DNA from 3 places in the Mesorhizobium sp. 131-2-1 genome. Region 3 is predicted to be linked to each of the others. Evidence: riboswitches for the same ligand, from Rfam matches in the RefSeq annotation. Region 3 holds a riboswitch; each other region holds the start of a gene.

Region 1 (5,560 bases), 890 kb from region 3:
CAAGGCGACGGTGCCGATCGCGACGCCCGCCTCGGCGAATGGCGCGGCGGTAAGCTTCGGCGTGCGGCCGGAGGATCTGGCGATCGCCACCGGTACGGACTATCTGTTCGAGGGAACGGTGGATTATGTCGAGCAGCTCGGCGAGGTGCAGCTCGTCTATGTCGACATCGGCCGCGCCGACCTGCCGCTGGTGACCAAGATGCCGGGCAATGTCGAGGTCAAGCGCGGTGCGACGCTGCGGCTGACCGCGGACGCTGGCGACCTGCACATCTTCGATGCCGACGGCCACTCCTTCACGCTGCACATGGCGGCAGCCAAGGCGGCCTGAACGTCACGTTGGACAAAACAAGAGCGGCGGGCACTGCCCGCCGCTCTTGGTATTCAGCCGAGCCCGTTGCCGGTGGACCGGCATGGGCGGCTCCGTTCGGCCGTTAGCGGCCGAACAGGTTTCGGTCGCTGCCCTGAGGGGCTGACTTCTCGACGTCGCCCGACGAGTTCAGCAGCTTGTAGACCGGCGAGCTGGTGTCGCGCGTCGAAGACGTCTGGGTGGTGTCGACGCCGGTGGCGACCGGCCGCTGGTTGATGTCGGTCCCGCCAACATTGTCATTGCGGGCATAAGCGCTGCCGGCGGCAATCAAAAGAGCGGCGGCAGTAAGAGCAATCTTCTTCATTTTTGGTACTCCTGAATTTGTATCGGAGCGGCGGGCTTGTCCGCCGCGTCTATCTTCGGTTGGCCACAACCCGGACCAGAGGTCCGGGAGCGCGGTCCGCGTCGGCTTAGTTGTTGCCGAAGAGGTTGCGGTCGCTGCCCTGGTTGGCGGGCTTCTCGGCGGCCGGCTGCGAGTGCTTGATCGAAGCGGTGTACGAGCTGTCGACCGCGGTGGCCGGCTGGTTGGCGCCGTCCGAACCGTAATGGTCGCTGCCGGCTGCAAAGGCGCCGCCCGAAATGGCCAGAAGGGCCGCGGTGGCAAGAACGATCTTCTTCATTTTAGTGCTCCTGAATTCCTGACGATCCCGAGCGGCGGGCCCTTGCCCACCGCGGTCAGGGATCGGCTGTTAGTTGTTGCCGAACAGGTTGCGGTCAGCGCCCTGGGCAGGCGTCTGGGCAGCCGGTTCCGACTTCTTGATCGAGGCCGTGTACGAGCTGTCGACAGAAGCGGCGGTCTGGTTGGCACCGTTCGAGCCGTAGTGGTCGCTGCCACCGGCAAAGGCGCTGCCGGAAATGGCCAGAAGGGCGGCGGCAGTAAGAACAATCTTTTTCATTTTTGGTACTCCAGTATTTTTTCCGTCCGTCTAGCGGCGTGTCTTGGGAGGAAATCGCGTCGTTCGGACAGCCCCGATGTGGGAGAGCCCATACCCGCTTTCCAATCACGAAGTTGTTGCGCCTGGCCCATGACTCTGCATCTTGAAATTGTGCCAAGGCCTCCTACACGTGAGCTTTTATGGAACAATATCCGTAGCTTAGGCGAATGGGCCATCGCGCCAATTGACGATTTGGAAGATCTGCGTTCACAGCGTCTTGCACGCATTGTCAACAGAAACGAACCGTTCGGTTCGATTTTAGAATCTCCTAATAGTCACTTTTCGATACTGGTAACCAGTTCAGAGCCGGCTGGAGGTCGATACGAGGGCGTTTCCAGTGCGCGATTCGGATTGCCCCGAGCACGGAAATTCGGTGCGCTGGAGTGCCGCGAAGCCGAAAGCCGTGTCGCGCCCGCATCGATGCGATGTCGTTTTCGTACCGACGGTTCGCCGGCCGTCGTGATTAGATCAGGTCATCTCAGGTGCCGCCCCGTGACGACGGGACGGAGAATTGGGAAGCCGGTCGAATTCCGGCGCTGCCCCCGCAACGGTGGTGGAGTTCAAGTCGCGACGGGAGACCACTGGGCCATCTAGCCTGGGAAGGTGCCGCGACCGCCCGTCAGGGCACTCCAAAGCCCGGAAACCAGCCCGAGATTCTTTGACTCGACTGATCGCGGTGGGCGGTCAAGAGGCGGATGGCGCGTGCCCGGCCCTGCCGGCGGCCGCCGTTCCTCTCCATCACCACCAGTTCAGTCCTTGATGCGACCGACGCGAGGGACAGGACATGGATGCGCGCAACGACATGCTGAGGCACCTGCACAACCGCAGGCCGGGCTTTTCGCTCGAACAGCCTTTCTACACCGACCCGGATTACTTCAAGCTCGACATGGAGTTGATCTGGTACCGCGACTGGCTGTTCATCGGCCACGATTGCGAATTGCCGAAGCCGGGCAGCTACATCACCGCGCAGGTCGGCGATTATCCGGTGGTCCTTGTCCGCGACCAGCAGGGCAGGGTCAATGCCTTCCACAATTCCTGCCGCCATCGCGGCAGCCGCGTCTGCAACGCCGAGAAGGGCACGGCGGCGAAGCTCGTCTGCCCCTACCATCAATGGACCTACGAGCTCGACGGCAGGCTGCTGTTCGCCCGCCAGATGGCGGACGGTTTCGACAAGAGCCAGTTCGGCCTGAAGCCGGTCGCCTGCGAAAGCGTCGGCGGCTACATCTTCATCTGCCTGGCGAAGGAGCCGGCCGATTTCGCGCCGATGCGCGCCATGATCGAACCCTATCTCCTGCCGCACAGGTTGAGCGAGGCGAAAGTCGCCTTCGAATCGACCATTGTCGAGAAGGGCAACTGGAAGCTGGTCTGGGAGAACAACCGCGAGTGCTACCACTGCGCCGGCAATCATCCGGAGCTCTGCAAGACCTTCCCTGAAGCCCCGACCGTGACGGGCGTGCAGGGCGCCGACAGCGATCCCGAGATGCTGGCGCACTGGGCGAAATGCGAGGCGGCCGGCCTGCCGAGCAAGTTCCGCATCGACCCCGCCGGGCAATACCGCGCCACCCGCGCCCCGCTGCTGCGCGATGCCATCAGCTACACGATGAACGGCAAGCGCGCGGTGAGGAAGAACCTCTCCGACAGTGTCGCCGCGGACCGCATCGGCACGCTGATGCATTACCACTATCCGACGACCTGGAACCATATCCTGATCGATCACGCCGTCACCTTCCGCGTGCTGCCGATCAGCGCCACCGAAACCGCGGTGACGACGAAATGGCTGGTGCACAAGGATGCGGTGGAAGGCGTCGACTACGATCTCGCCGAACTCACCCATGTCTGGACCGAGACCAACGACCAGGATCGCCGCATCGTCGAGGAAAACGCGCACGGCATCCTGTCGCCGGCCTATGAGCCCGGCCCCTATTCGGAGCTGCACGAGGGCGGCGTCATCCAGTTCGTCGAATGGTACGCCGCCTTCATCGGCCCGCGCCTTGCTGAAGGTGGTCGACCGGCGCTGCGCAGCGTCGCCTAGCGCATGGCGCCCAAAAGTGTTCGGCGGTTTTGGGGTAGCGAGATGCGCAAGACAAGAAAGGTAAGGGGATGAACGCGATGACCGATCTCGGCCTCTATCGCCACCTCGACGAGATGGCGCCGTGGAACGATCGGCTGCAGGTGCTGGAGGTGATCGGCGTCAGCGACGAGGCGCCGGACGTCAAGACCTTCACCTTCCGCTCCGACAACCAGACCTGGTTCCGCTACAAGCCGGGCCAGTTCGTGACGCTGGAACTGCCGACCGCCGACGGTCCGCTGATGCGCACCTACACGCTGTCGTCGTCGCCGTCGCGGCCGTTCTCGATCGCGGTGACGGTGAAGGCGCAGGCCGGCAGCATCGGCACGCGCTGGATGTTCGACAATCTCAAGCCCGGCGCCCATGTGAAGGCCTACGGCCCGGCCGGCGATTTCTCGCTGCACAGCCATCCGGCGGCCAAATACCTGTTCATCTCGGCCGGCTCCGGGGTCACGCCGATGATGTCGATGCTGCGCTGGCTGAACGACTGCGCGCCATGGACCGATGTCGGCTTCGTCAACTGCGCGCGCAGGGCGGAAGAGATCATCTTCCGCAAGGAACTGGAATTGCTGGGCAGCCGCATGCCCGGCCTGTCGCTCGGCTTCATGATCGAGGAACGCTCCAGCCGCGAAGGCTGGTTCGGCCATATGGGTCGCATCGACGCCATAAGGCTTCCGCTTCTGGCACCTGACTTCCGCGAGCGGGAAATCTTCTGCTGCGGCCCCGACCCGTTTATGCGCGCCGTGCGGCAGATGCTGGAGGCCGCCGGCTTCGACATGGCCAAATACCACCAGGAAAGCTTTGCCGCGCCTGCGGTGGAGGAAGTATCGGCGCCGTTCGCGCTGCCGGCCGACGGCGGCATCGAGATACCCGTCGAGGCCGCGACGCCGGTTCGTTTTTCGCTTTCCGATGTCGATGCCGACTGCATCGCCGGGCAGACCGTGCTGCAGACGGCGCGCGCTTCCGGCGTCAGGATACCGGCGGCCTGCGAATTCGGCCTGTGCGGCACCTGCAAGGTGAAGAAGGTTTCAGGCGAGGTCGAGATGAGCCACAATGGCGGCATCCTCGATCACGAGATCGACGACGGCTTCATCCTCGCCTGTTGCTCGAGGCCGATGACGGCGCTGGAAATCGAGGCCTGATCCGCCGCATAAACCCCCAAAATGGCGGGCGTCTCGCCATATCCGTCGTCTTGCCAAGCTGGAACCGAGTCTTTACAGGCGTTCCTTGGGGGTAGAGCGCCCGCGGCTGCGGCGGTTGCGTGAGCCATGAACTGGGGCAAGAACAATGCGGGCAGCCGATGTCTACGCTGTTGCGAACAAGGATATCGTTTTTGAATCCTTCGACGGCGAAGCCGTCGTGCTCGACCTCGCGAGCGGCAAATATTTCGGTTTCTCCGATACGGGCAGCCGGATCTGGCAGGCGCTGTCGTCGGGCGTAGCGGCCCCGGCCCTGGTCGGACTGTCCGCGGGAACGGCGACGATAGGATTGGCCGAGCTCGAAAGCTTCATCGCGCAACTCATCGATTTCGGCCTGCTGGCGGCGGCCCCGGATGCGCCGGCGCAGCCGCTGCCGGGCGGGCTGCTGGCCGAGCTTGCAGCGTCTCGCGAGCCCCTGAAGGTCGATGTCCACGACGATCTTGCAGATCTCATCATGGTCGATCCGATCCATGAGGTCGAGGAACCCTTGGGCTGGCCCGCGGTCAAGCAGGCATTGTGAGACGCCCCGGGGCGGCCGATCGCATGCGCGACGGTACGCGGGAACAGGCCATGTCGCATATCACCCTGGAAACCTTGCCGGACTATGCCCGCCAGGTTCTGGCCATGGCCGAGGGTGCGGCCGCCGGCTATTCCGTCACGCGGGACGTCCGTTTGCCCCGCTTGGACATGGCTGTGCATCTCACGCCCGGTCCCTTCGCGGATGCCATCGGCCGTGGCCTTGTTCCGGCCGGCGGCGATCGGCAGGCATCGGGTCAGTGCCGCATCTTCATTGCCCATCCGGGCATCGACGGCATCGCCGCTCCGGCGAAATGGGGCGAGGCGCAATTCGCCCCGCACGCCTTTGCCTCCCGGCTTGCCGATGCCGGGCTGCGCGGCTCCTACTTCCACGACCTCGACTTCTGGCAGGTCTACGACCCCGAGCGCCGCGTCGGCGCGCAACTGATGCGCTCCGCCGACGGCTTCCCGCCAT
Region 2 (5,560 bases), 3.4 Mb from region 3:
TTCACGCCGGCAGCGAAATGGTGCTTGGTCAGCCCCATTTCGGTGACGAGATCGGCCGCCTCGACCAGCGCCGGCTTGGCGTTGCGTCCCGTGACCACCACATGCAGGCCCTCGCGACGACCTTTCAGCGCCGCAACCACCTTTTCAAGATCGAGATAGTCGTAACGCAGGGCGATGTTGAGCTCGTCGAGCACCACAAGGCTGATCGAAGGATCAGCCATCAGTTCGAGCGCCCTGGCCAAGGCGGCCTCGGCGGCGGCGATGTCGCGCTTCAGATCCTGGGTCTCCCAGGTGAACCCCTCGCCCATCGCATGCCAGACGACGCGGTCGCCAAAGGCGGCAAAGGCGTCTTTCTCGCCAGTGTGCCATTTGCCCTTGATGAACTGGACGACGCCGACGCGCTTGCCGTAGCCGAGCATCCTCAGCGCCAGCCCGAAGGCGGCGGTGGTCTTGCCCTTGCCCGGTCCGGTGTTGACGATCAGCAACCCCTTCTCGATCGTCTTGCCCGCCACTTCCGCATCCTGCACCGCCTTGCGCTTAGCCATCTTGGCGCGGTGGCGCTCCTCGTCCTTTGGATCGACTTCGGTCATCTCACTTCACCTTCAGCGGCAGCCCTGCCACCATCAGCAGCACGGTATCGGCGACTGCCGCGACCTGCTGGTTGAGCCGGCCGCCGGCATCGCGAAAGCGCCTTGCCAGGGCATTGTCGGGCACGATGCCCAGGCCGACCTCGTTGGACACAACAAACCACGACCCGCGCGGCCGCGACAGCAAATCCGTCAATCGCCGGCATTCGGCATCGAGGTTGTGCTCGGCCAGCATATGGTTGGTCAGCCACAGTGTCAGGCAGTCGATCAGGACAGCCTGCCCATCGGGCAGCGCCTCGATCGCGCCGGCAAGATCGAGCGGCGCGTCTATCGTCATCCAGCCCTCGCTGCGCCGCCCACGATGCAGCGCGATGCGCTCGCGCATCTCGTCATCATAGGCTTCGGCGGTGGCGATGTAGGTCCAAGGCGGCGGGCCAGCCGTCACCAGGGTCTCGGCATGCGCGCTCTTGCCGGAGCGCGCACCGCCGAGGATGAAGGTCAGCGTCCCGCTGGCGCGATCAGGCAAAGCTGTCGCGCAGGCTGGTCGCCGTGCCGGTGAAGCGGCCGCGCACCACGCCGACGGCGCCACCCAGCACCAGCCAGAACACCAGATTGGTGACTGTCACCGCCACCACGAACTGGTGATGCAGGCCTTCCGGGATCGGTGTCTCGAAGCTTTCCGGCTGCGGCGCGCCGACGATGTGCGGCGCGACGATCAGGGCCACGGCCAAGATCGCCAGCGGCAGCGACTTGCGAAAAGCGATCAGGCCAAGTCCGGCGGCGGTCGCGACCACTGTCGCCGTCCACCAGATCTGGCGCGGCAGGAGTTCGGCCGCCGGCATCGCCGGCAGTTCCGGCGGCAGGCCGAGGCCAGGCGCCAGGGTGAATACGGCAAAGCCGGCGAGACCCCAGAACACGCCCTGGCGCCAGCTGCCGATGCCGCCGGCGAATTCCGAAACCGCGACCAGCACCAGCGCGAAGCCGATGCCGGTGACGATGTTGGCCAGCACGCTGAAGGCGAAGCGTTCGAAGCCATCGGCCGGCGCCCAGCCTTCGTCTTCCGCCGGAGCGGCGGCTTCGGCCGGAGCCGGCGCCGCAGAGCTCATGGCATTGCCGGCCGGCGCGGCGGAACTCATGGCGTTGCCGGTCTCGGCAGGCGCCGCGGCATGGTCATGATGATGGCCGCCGCCGGCCTGTTCGTAGACTTCGGCCTTGAGGATCAGCGGCACGGTTGCATAGGCCTGCAGGCAGGCGAGGACGACGCCGGCCACGAGCCCTGCAATCGCCGCGATGAACACGACGTTGCGAAACAGATTCATGATGTCAGATCCTCGTCAGTGGCAGGGAAAGGCCATCGAGTGGCGATAGTCGTGAGCGGCATTGTGGACCGCATCGAGATGCGAGAAGCCGACAAAGCCGACGACGAAAATGCCGAGCAGCGCGGCCATGGCCAGCTGCATGAAACGCGACTGCGAAGAGACGGAGGTGCCGAGGGAGACGGAAGCGGTCGTCATGTCTTGTCCTTTCGCCCTCCACCCGAGGGCATAGAAGTCAACGTTGCTGTCGCCGGCAGGTCTCCTGGCTCGCGGATCAGCGCCCTTCCCCACCTTCCCGAGGATATTCCTCAGTGGCCTTGGAGAGGACTACCGCACACAGTTGCGGGGGCAGCCACGGCATTGGACGAATTCGCCCGCACCGCATTCCCTCTTGGCTCCAAAAACGGAACCGACGACGGCAGGACTATAGGCAGAATCGTCGCGCCCGGCAAACCAAATTCCGGCGGCCACCAGCGCAAATGCGCCATCTGGCCTAGCTGCCCGAAGCGGCAATCCGCTCGGCAACCAGATGCTGCAGCCGCCAAAGATGGCGGTCATGGATGCCGCGCTGCTCCAGGTTCTTCACCGTGTTGTAGAGGTAGTCGGCGCCCGATCCCCAGTGCCCGCAGGATGTCGCCAGCCGTTCGACGACCTCTTTTTCCTCAATCGGGCCGGCATAGGTGGTGCCCTTGCGGTTGATGACGAAGGCCAGCGCCTGCAGCGGACCGCTATCGCTCGAAAGGGTGAGCAGGCGCGGATGGTAGCTGGTCGGTTTCAGCGTCACCTCGCGCCGCAAGATCCTGTCGAGCTGCTGGCGCCGGTCGGCGTCGCCAAGCCTGAAGGCGACACCCTTGCATTGCCCGCCGCGATCCAGCGCCATCATCAGGCCAGGCCGCTCCCTGGTGCCGCGCCAGCGCGTCATTTTCATGCAGAAGGACCTGTGCCAGCCGCGCACGACCGCCACACGCTCCTCGACATTATCGATTTCAGGCTTCCAGATCAGCGAACCGTAGCCGAACAGCCAAAGCGGTTCGGTGGCGGGAAGCTGAGCCTCCAGCGCATCCACCATCGCTGCATAGTCGGCGTCGTCCAGATGCGCGGCGTTGGGGTCGGGTCCGCTGTCTTCGATAGCTCGATAGCATCGTGCGACCAGCTCCTCTGTCAGCGACATCGTTCTTGGCGGCATGGACTGTCCCCGGACACCCGATTTGTGAAGCGCCAACCTTAGAGTCGGCTATTGCACGTCACAATGGCCGTGGCGCGTGACGATTGACAAAGACGGTGGCCGGGTGTCGGCTGGATCATCCAGGGAGCCACAGATGCAGCCCGACCCGAGGGAACGCGACCTCTACAACGGCCTGACGCGGATAGAGCCTACACTGCCGTCGTCGGCCTATTGGGACGCCGAAGCCTACCGGCGCGACCTCGATGCCATCTGGTACCGAAGCTGGCTGCTCGTCTGCCGGGAAACGGACCTGGGCCAGCCGCTGGCATTCAGGACCTTCCGCGTCGGCACGCAGGAGATCGTCGTGCTGCGCGACGAAACCGGCGAATTGCGCGCCTTCCACAACACCTGCCGGCATCGCGGCTCGCAGCTTTGCCAGGAGGGCGAGGGTCGGCTGAAGGCAAGGTTGCTCACCTGCCCCTACCACGCCTGGTCCTATTCGCTGCGCGGCGACCTCGTGCGCGTGCCGTCGAAGTCGCTGCCCGAAGGCTTCGACAAGGCGGATTACCCGCTCTACGGCGTGGCGCTCGCGGTGTGGCGCGGCTTCGTCGTCATCAACCTCGCCGACGACTCCAGCGGCTCCGCGGAAGCCTCCTTCGATCGGGCTTCCGGCAGCCTCGCCAACTGGCCGCTGGAGACGCTGGTCGCCGGCCATGCGCTGCGCAAGGTGATGAACTGCAACTGGAAGATCTTCTGGGAGAATTTCAACGAGTGCCTGCACTGCCCCGGCGTCCACAAGGACCTGTCGCGGCTGGTACCGATCTATGGCCGCGGCCTGATGTCGAGGCACGACGATCCCGAATGGGCGCGCCACGCCGACAATGACGCGCCGGAGTTCTCCGGCGGCCTGTGCGCCGGCGCCGAGACCTGGTCGCGCGACGGGCATGTGCACGGTCCGGTCTTTTCCGGCCTGACGCCGGCCGAGCGCGCCGCCGGCCAGACCTACGCGACCTCGCTCCCCTCGATGTTCATCGTCGGCCATGTCGACTATGTGCGCACCGTGCGGCTCACGCCGCTCGGCCCGGAGCAGACGGAACTCACCGCCGAATGGCTGTTTCCGGCCGAGGCGATTGGCTCGCCCGAGGCCGACATCGACAACATCGTCGCCTTCGGCAGGCAGGTGCTGGAGGAAGACGCGGCGATCTGCGAGGTCAACCAGAAGGGCCTGCGCTCCAGGCGCCACGAGGCCGGCGTGCTGATGCCTGAGGAGTACGATCTGCACCGCTTCCACGAATGGGTGCGCGCCCGGCATGCGGCGCAGCCTGCCAAGCCCTGAGCGTCAGAGCGACTTCGGCAGATACCGCCAGGTGACGAAACCGCAAGCGGCCGCCAGCAGGCCAAGTGTGGCGAACACCGACCCGAGGCCGAAAAACGTCAGCACCACCGAATAGACGAGCGGCGGCGTCAGCTCGGAAAAGTCGAGATAGGTGCGATAGACCGCAGCCATCTGCGCCCGCTCGTAGGACCTGACCGAACGCATGAAGGCGGTCGAGCCGAGCGCGTCGAGCGCGATGGTGAAGAAGGCGCCGCACAAAAGCAGGGCGCCGGTGAGCAGCGGCGCCGTCTCGCCGACCGCGCCGGCCGCAAGCAACATCGCCGACATGGCGAAATAGGCGAAGGTCATCGTGCGCCGGCCGCCGAAGCGCTTTCCCGCCCTGCCCCAGAAGATCGCCATGAACAAAAGCGCGTTGCCCGCCGAAACCAGCAGGCCACCGGCGAGCTTGCCCTCGCCGGTGATCACCATGAACAGCGGCCCATAGACGAAGAACGTCGTCCAGAAGCAGGAGCGGCCGAAAGCGATCAGCCAGGCGAGCCTGAGCCGTGGCTGCGCGACGAAGCGGCCGATATTGGTGAGCGGATTGGCCGGTCGGCTCTTGCCGGGGCTGATGGACGGGTTGTCGCCCAGTCTGTAGGTCCAGAACAGCGTGAGCAGCGCGAGCGCGAAGGCGACGACGGCGCCGTGCGCGGCATAGATGCCGAAGCGCGTGTAGAGAAGGATGCCGAGCGTCGGCCCGCCAGTCCAGGCGAACATCGACCACGCCATGCGCAGCGATTCGGCCTGCATGAAATCGGTCTTGCGGATGTGGTCCATGATGTAGAGGTTGAGCGTGATCGACAGCGCGCTGGCGCCCATCACGCGGCAGAGCATGCCGGCCAGTTGCCCCCACAGCGTGTGGGTGACGAAGAAGAGCGAGCCGATGGCGAGCATCAGGCAGCCGGCCGTGTAGACCCAGCGCCGCGCAAAGCGGCGGATCAGTATCGGCATGAACAGCGTGACCGAGAGTCCGAGCAAGGACACGATCGTGTAGAGGATCGAGACGACCTGCTCATTGTGCAGGATCTCGTAGGCCTGGATCGGGATGACGCTCGATATCGTGGCGCGCGCGAAGGATTCGACCGCATAGAGCGAGGCGAAGGTGCGCGCATCGGCC
Region 3 (5,560 bases):
ACGGCGAAGCAGCAGGCGCCGATCAAAGCGCTGAACGCAGAATACGCCAAAACTCGAAGCCGAGTACGAGCATGCCAACGAACTGCCGGCCGATGTTGACGAACGGCTACCAGGGGCGGCTACGGCTGCACTCATTGTCGGATCTTCGACGAAGTCGGACATGAGACACAGCGCTATCGGAGTGACCGCATTGTTCTGCAACGATTTTCTCATTTGGCACGACACATGCGGGGGCTATCCCGCATGAGCGCTCCGTCAATCTCGATTGATGCGAGCAGGATTCAATCAAGGCGCAGTGCGTCGCTTCTGAAGATCAAGGAGAGAAAAGTATGGCGAGAGCGCGAATTGGCGTGGCGCGGGCAATGACAGCGGCTGTCGTCCTCATCGTTGCGGGACAGGCCGGCGCGGCAGATGTTCATCAAGCCGCGAGCGTCCCGCAGGCAGAAGCCTGCGTCGCGGAAGCGCCAAGCCCCTGGCAGATCCGTCTGCGTGCGTTGGGGGTGATCACCGAGGATTCGGGCTATGTCAATGCGGTGCCCGGCTCCGGTCTTTCATATTCGGACACCGTGACGCCGGAACTCGATATCTCATATTTCTTCACGGACAACATCGCCGCCGAACTCATACTCGGCACCACCTATGCCAACATCGATGGCCAAGGTGCGATCGGCGGGCTGGGCGAGGTCGGCAAGGTTTGGCTGCTGCCGCCCACGCTCACATTGCAGTATCATTTTACCGATTTCGGCGCCTTCGAGCCCTATGTCGGCGCCGGCGTGAACTATACGATCTTCTATCATCAGCAAGTCGGCAGCGCCGATGATCTCAAGGTCAAGAACACATTCGGCGCCGCGCTGCAGGTTGGATTCGACTACATGGTAGATCAGCACTGGGGCGTCAATTTCGACGTGAAGAAGCTTTTCCTTGAGCCCGACTTCGACGTCACTGTCGCCGGCACCAAGCTCACGGGCAAGGCCAAGCTCGATCCCTGGGTGATAGGCGCAGGTCTCACCTACCGCTTCTGAGGACGAAGCACGGGGCACTTTTCGAAGTCCGCGCGCGGATCTTCCGTGCCGAGAAGTGGACCCGCGATGGTTCTTAAAGGAGTTGTTGGCATGCGCGTAGAAAACGATCATTGCGACGTGATCGGTGTGCCGGCCGCTCCCACGCAACTTGATCGTCTTTCTTCTGCGATTCTGCGGCAGGGGGGGATGGCGCGAGTGTCGCTGCCAGGCGATGTGGTGACCTGGGCGGCAGCCCGTCACCAGACGCTCAGGCAGATGCTTTCCGACCAGCGTTTCAACAAGGACTGGCGACAGTGGCGGGCGCTGCAGGACGGCGAGATTCCCGAGGATCATCCGCTGATCGGGATATGCAAAGTGGACAACATGACCACGGCGCACGGCGCCGATCACCGGCGCTTGCGCGGCCTGCTGTCCAGCAGCTTCGCGCCCAGTCGTATCGCCTTGCTGGCGCCACGGGTCGAACAATGCGTCGATCGACTCCTGGCCGAGATGGCGCAGCGCGGCGGCAGTGCCGATCTGGTGAGCGAGTTCGCCGCTCCGCTGCCCACCAACGTGATCGCCGAACTGTTCGGTTTGCCGGACGAACAGCGCGAAGAGATCGTCGCGCTCACCTACAGCCTGGCCAACACCTCCGCCACAGCCGAAGAGGTGCGACAGACGCGGCAGCGCATCCCGGAGTTCTTCCGTCGCCTGATCGCGCTCAAGCGGGGCCAGCTCGGCGATGATCTGGCTTCGGCCCTGATCGTCGCGCGTGACAATGGCGAGCTCGTTTCCGACACCGAGCTCATCGACATGCTGTTCATGGTGCTCTCTGCGGGCTTCGTGACCACCGCCGGCGTCATCGGAAATGGCGTGCTGGCATTTCTGACGCATCCGCAGCAACTGCACCTGGTGCGCAGCGGCCAAGTTCCGTGGTCACAGGCGATCGAGGAGATCCTGCGCTGGGGCAGCTCAGCGGCCAATCTGCCGTTCCGCTATGCCACCCAGGACGTGGAGATCGACGGATGCATGGTCCGCCGCGGCGATGCCGTCCTGATGGCGTTCCATGCGGCGAACCGGGACGAAAAGGCCTTCGGTCCCGGCGCCGACAGGTTCGATGTCACCCGGCGGCACAACCCACACCTGTCATTCGGCGAGGGGCCGCATTCCTGCCTGGGCGCTGCGCTGGCGCGCCTGGAATTGCGCTGCGCCTTCCCCGCGCTGTTCGGGCGACTGGAGGATCTGGCACTGACCATCGCCGCGGAGGACGTCATCTATATGCCGTCTTACGTCATTCGCTGCCCACAGCGCCTGCCGGTCAGCTTCCGCCCTTCCGTCACTTAGAGAGAGTGCGGCATTCACCCCGGATTCGGTGATTCTCGGTTCGCCGGGGTGGCTGGTCTCGCAACGAGGGGGCGAGCATGACCGGTTACGCACGATCGTAGCGCAGCCTTCAGCAATCGCAGGGTGAAGCTGCTCGCGCAGCAGGTGGAGGCGATCGCCGCGCAGTTGTTCGAGACGCTGGAGGCCCAGCCCCAGCCCGCCGACCTGAGGCGCCACCTCTCCTTTCCGCTACCGGACGTGGTCATCAGCGCGCTGATGGGCGAATGCGCAAGCACGCTGAGCGAAGCCGAGCGGGGAACAACTACCGGGATTCCCGGCGGACCGTGAAGACCTGGCCCGACTTTACGCCCTTGAGCCCGGCGACCTCGATCTGATGGCGTCGCCGATGGGGACAAGAACCTCGCCGAGCCTACACTGATGAGAGGCCGCATCGTATGCGGCTTTGGGCGAAAGAGACCGGTCAGCACAAGGGCATATTCGCATCATCACATAAACATCTCGTTATATGTATTGACAAGGAGCGAAGCGGCTGTGATTGTGCGCATGTCGTGGTTCTCCGCGCGGCACTGCCGTAAGCGGAGCTAAGAGGGAAGCCGGTGGGATGCCGGCGCTGCCCCCGCAACTGTTAGCGGCGAGCCAAGCCCATTGGTGTCACTGAGGCGAACGGCCTCGGGAAGACGGGCAGAGGCTTTGACCCGCGAGCCAGGAGACCTGCCACGACGAACAACGTCCACGGGCGGGGTGTCTCGGAGGTCGCGGTAGCCCGGCTTCGTGCCGCCTGCTCGCGCGTTCCTTGTCCCCACGCCCCAACCATCGGGGTATGGCATGACTGTCTCTCAACAAATTCCTGTGGCAACGCTCGGCGTGCCGCGTATCGGTCGACGGCGGGAACTGAAATTCGCGCTTGAAAGCTACTGGTCCGGAAAATCTCCCGCTGCCGACCTGCTCGCGACGGCGAAGGCGCTACGCGCCGCCAGCTGGAGGGAGCAGCACGATCACGGCGTGTCGAAAATCCCGTCCAACGATTTCTCGCTTTATGACCATGTGCTCGACACCGTCATCATGGTCGGCGCCGTGCCGGCACGATACGTCTGGACTGACGGCGAGGTCCCACTCGATACCTATTTCGCCATGGCGCGCGGCGACCAAGGTCAGGCCGCTGATTGTGGACATGCCGGTGACGAGCATGCGGCCAACGGGCATGGCCTTGCCGCGATGGAAATGACCAAATGGTTCGACACCAACTATCACTACATTGTGCCGGAACTTACGGACGATCAGAGCTTTGCCCTCTCGTCGGCGAAACCGGTCGATCATTTCCTCGAGGCCAAGGCGCTCGGCATCCACACGCGCCCGGTCCTGCTTGGACCGGTTAGCTTTCTCAAGTTGGCGAAGTCACCTGAGGAAGGTTTCAACCCTATCGCGCTCCTGCCACGGCTGCTGCCCGTCTACGAGGAGCTTCTGCGGAGGCTGAAGCTCGCGGGAGCCGATTGGGTGCAGATCGATGAGCCGGCGCTCGTGCTCGATCTGGTCCCCAACGAACGGGATGCGCTCCAATTCGCCTACTGCCGGCTGTCGAAAGCAGCACCCGAGTTGAAGATCATGGTTGCTACCTATTTCGGATCGCTGGGAGACAATCTCGAGACCGCAATTTCTCTGCCCGTGGCGGGACTGCACGTCGATCTCGTGCGCGCTCCAGAGCAGTTGGACACCGTCGGCCGGCTCGCGCGGAAGGAACTTGTGCTCTCGCTCGGGCTGATCGACGGCCGCAACGTTTGGCGCGCGAACCTGCCTGCCATGCTTGACCGCATCAAACCGATCGTCGCCGGTTGGCCGCTGGACCGCGTGGAGATCGCCCCGTCCTGCTCGATGCTGCATGTGCCGATCGACCTGGACATAGAGACGGCACTCGATGCGGATGTGAAATCGTGGCTCGCCTTCGCGGCGCAAAAAACCGACGAGCTGGTCGTGCTCGCCCGTGCCCTGGCTGAAGGCCGGGACGCGGTCGCCGCCGAACTAGAGGCGTCGGCTGAGGCTGCCGCCGCTCGCGCGACATCCGCTAAGGTGCATGATCCGCTCGTCGAAGGTCGGGTCGCCAGCATCAAGGTCGCCATGACGCGCCGGAAGAGCGCATTCGACGTGCGCTCCAAGCTTCAGGGCGACACGTTTGGCTTGCCATCCTTCCCCACCACGACGATCGGCTCCTTCCCGCAAACAGCCGAGGTTCGCAAGGCGCGGGCAGCCCATGCCAAGGGCGAGCTGAGTTACGTCGACTATGAGGCCTTCCTGAAAAAAGAGATAGAAGCCGCCGTTCGCTGGCAAGAAGAGATCGGACTCGACGTGCTGGTCCACGGCGAATTCGAGCGCAACGATATGGTGCAGTATTTCGCTGAGCAGCTCCGCGGCTTTGCCTTCACGCAGCATGGGTGGGTGCAGAGCTATGGCTCGCGCTTTGTGCGACCCCCGATCATCATTGGCGATGTGTCGCGACAAAATCCGATGACACTACACTGGTGGCGATACGCCCAGTCGCTGACGCCAAAGCCGGTGAAGGGCATGCTTACCGGCCCGGTGACGATCCTCAACTGGTCCTTCGTCCGAGACGACCTTCCGCGCTCAGCCGTCTGCCGCCAAGTCGCGCTCGCCATTCGCGATGAAGTGAGCGACCTCGAAAAGGCCGGCGCCAGGATGATCCAGATCGACGAAGCCGCACTGCGCGAGGGCTTGCCGCTGCGCGAGGCCGAGTGGCAGGCCTATCTCGACTGGGCCGTCGAATGCTTCCGGCTGGCTTCAACGGCCGTCGGCGATGCGACCCAGATCCACACCCATATGTGCTACTCCGAGTTCGGCGATATCGTGGACGCGATTGCCGCAATGGATGCCGATGTGATCTCCATTGAAACCTCGCGCTCGCAGATGGAACTGCTCGATACGCTGCGAACCTTCAAGTATCCGAACGAGATCGGTCCTGGCGTCTATGACATTCACTCGCCGAGGGTCCCGGAAGTGGGCGAGATTTCCAACCTCATCATGCTTGCGCGCGAGCGATTGTCGGATGGCCAACTGTGGGTGAATCCCGACTGCGGTCTCAAAACGCGCAGGTGGGAGGAGGTCCGCCCTGCCCTGGTGAATATGGTGGCTGCAGCACGCGCAATTCGGGAAAAAGCGCAGACGGCGTAGGGCTCGGTGACACTCGCCGGCGGTGAGCGGCAACG

What was found. A riboswitch is a leader RNA that binds a small molecule or an ion and turns the genes downstream of it on or off. The one in region 3 is predicted to bind cobalamin.
Region 1: linked by a shared signal. The riboswitch ahead of JG743_RS01890 (aromatic ring-hydroxylating oxygenase subunit alpha) and the one ahead of metE (5-methyltetrahydropteroyltriglutamate--homocysteine S-methyltransferase) in region 3 are both predicted to bind cobalamin.
Region 2: linked by a shared signal. The riboswitch ahead of JG743_RS14110 (CbtB domain-containing protein) and the one ahead of metE (5-methyltetrahydropteroyltriglutamate--homocysteine S-methyltransferase) in region 3 are both predicted to bind cobalamin.

The regions. Positions count from the first base shown of each region.
Region 1 is NZ_AP023247.1:409,170-414,729, reverse strand. It holds gene JG743_RS01910 (ABC transporter ATP-binding protein) at 1-328, shown strand, start outside; gene JG743_RS01905 (DUF680 domain-containing protein) at 432-671, opposite strand; gene JG743_RS01900 (DUF680 domain-containing protein) at 778-987, opposite strand; gene JG743_RS01895 (DUF680 domain-containing protein) at 1,057-1,263, opposite strand; cobalamin riboswitch at 1,766-1,968, shown strand; gene JG743_RS01890 (aromatic ring-hydroxylating oxygenase subunit alpha) at 2,087-3,334, shown strand; gene JG743_RS01885 (hybrid-cluster NAD(P)-dependent oxidoreductase) at 3,412-4,512, shown strand; gene JG743_RS01880 (PqqD family protein) at 4,730-5,089, shown strand; gene JG743_RS01875 (serine kinase) at 5,140-5,560, shown strand, end outside.
Region 2 is NZ_AP023247.1:2,935,153-2,940,712, reverse strand. It holds gene cobO (cob(I)yrinic acid a,c-diamide adenosyltransferase) at 1-590, opposite strand, end outside; gene cobU (bifunctional adenosylcobinamide kinase/adenosylcobinamide-phosphate guanylyltransferase) at 592-1,113, opposite strand; gene JG743_RS14115 (CbtA family protein) at 1,106-1,906, opposite strand; gene JG743_RS14110 (CbtB domain-containing protein) at 1,922-2,101, opposite strand; cobalamin riboswitch at 2,139-2,332, opposite strand; gene JG743_RS14105 (gamma-glutamylcyclotransferase) at 2,397-3,089, opposite strand; gene JG743_RS14100 (aromatic ring-hydroxylating oxygenase subunit alpha) at 3,223-4,404, shown strand; gene JG743_RS14095 (MFS transporter) at 4,408-5,560, opposite strand, start outside.
Region 3 is NZ_AP023247.1:6,343,621-6,349,180, forward strand. It holds gene JG743_RS30545 (transposase) at 1-99, shown strand, start outside; gene JG743_RS30550 (OmpW/AlkL family protein) at 363-1,022, shown strand; gene JG743_RS30555 (cytochrome P450 family protein) at 1,113-2,345, shown strand; partial or broken gene JG743_RS30560 (cytochrome P450) at 2,353-2,606, shown strand; cobalamin riboswitch at 2,878-3,078, shown strand; gene metE (5-methyltetrahydropteroyltriglutamate--homocysteine S-methyltransferase) at 3,195-5,525, shown strand.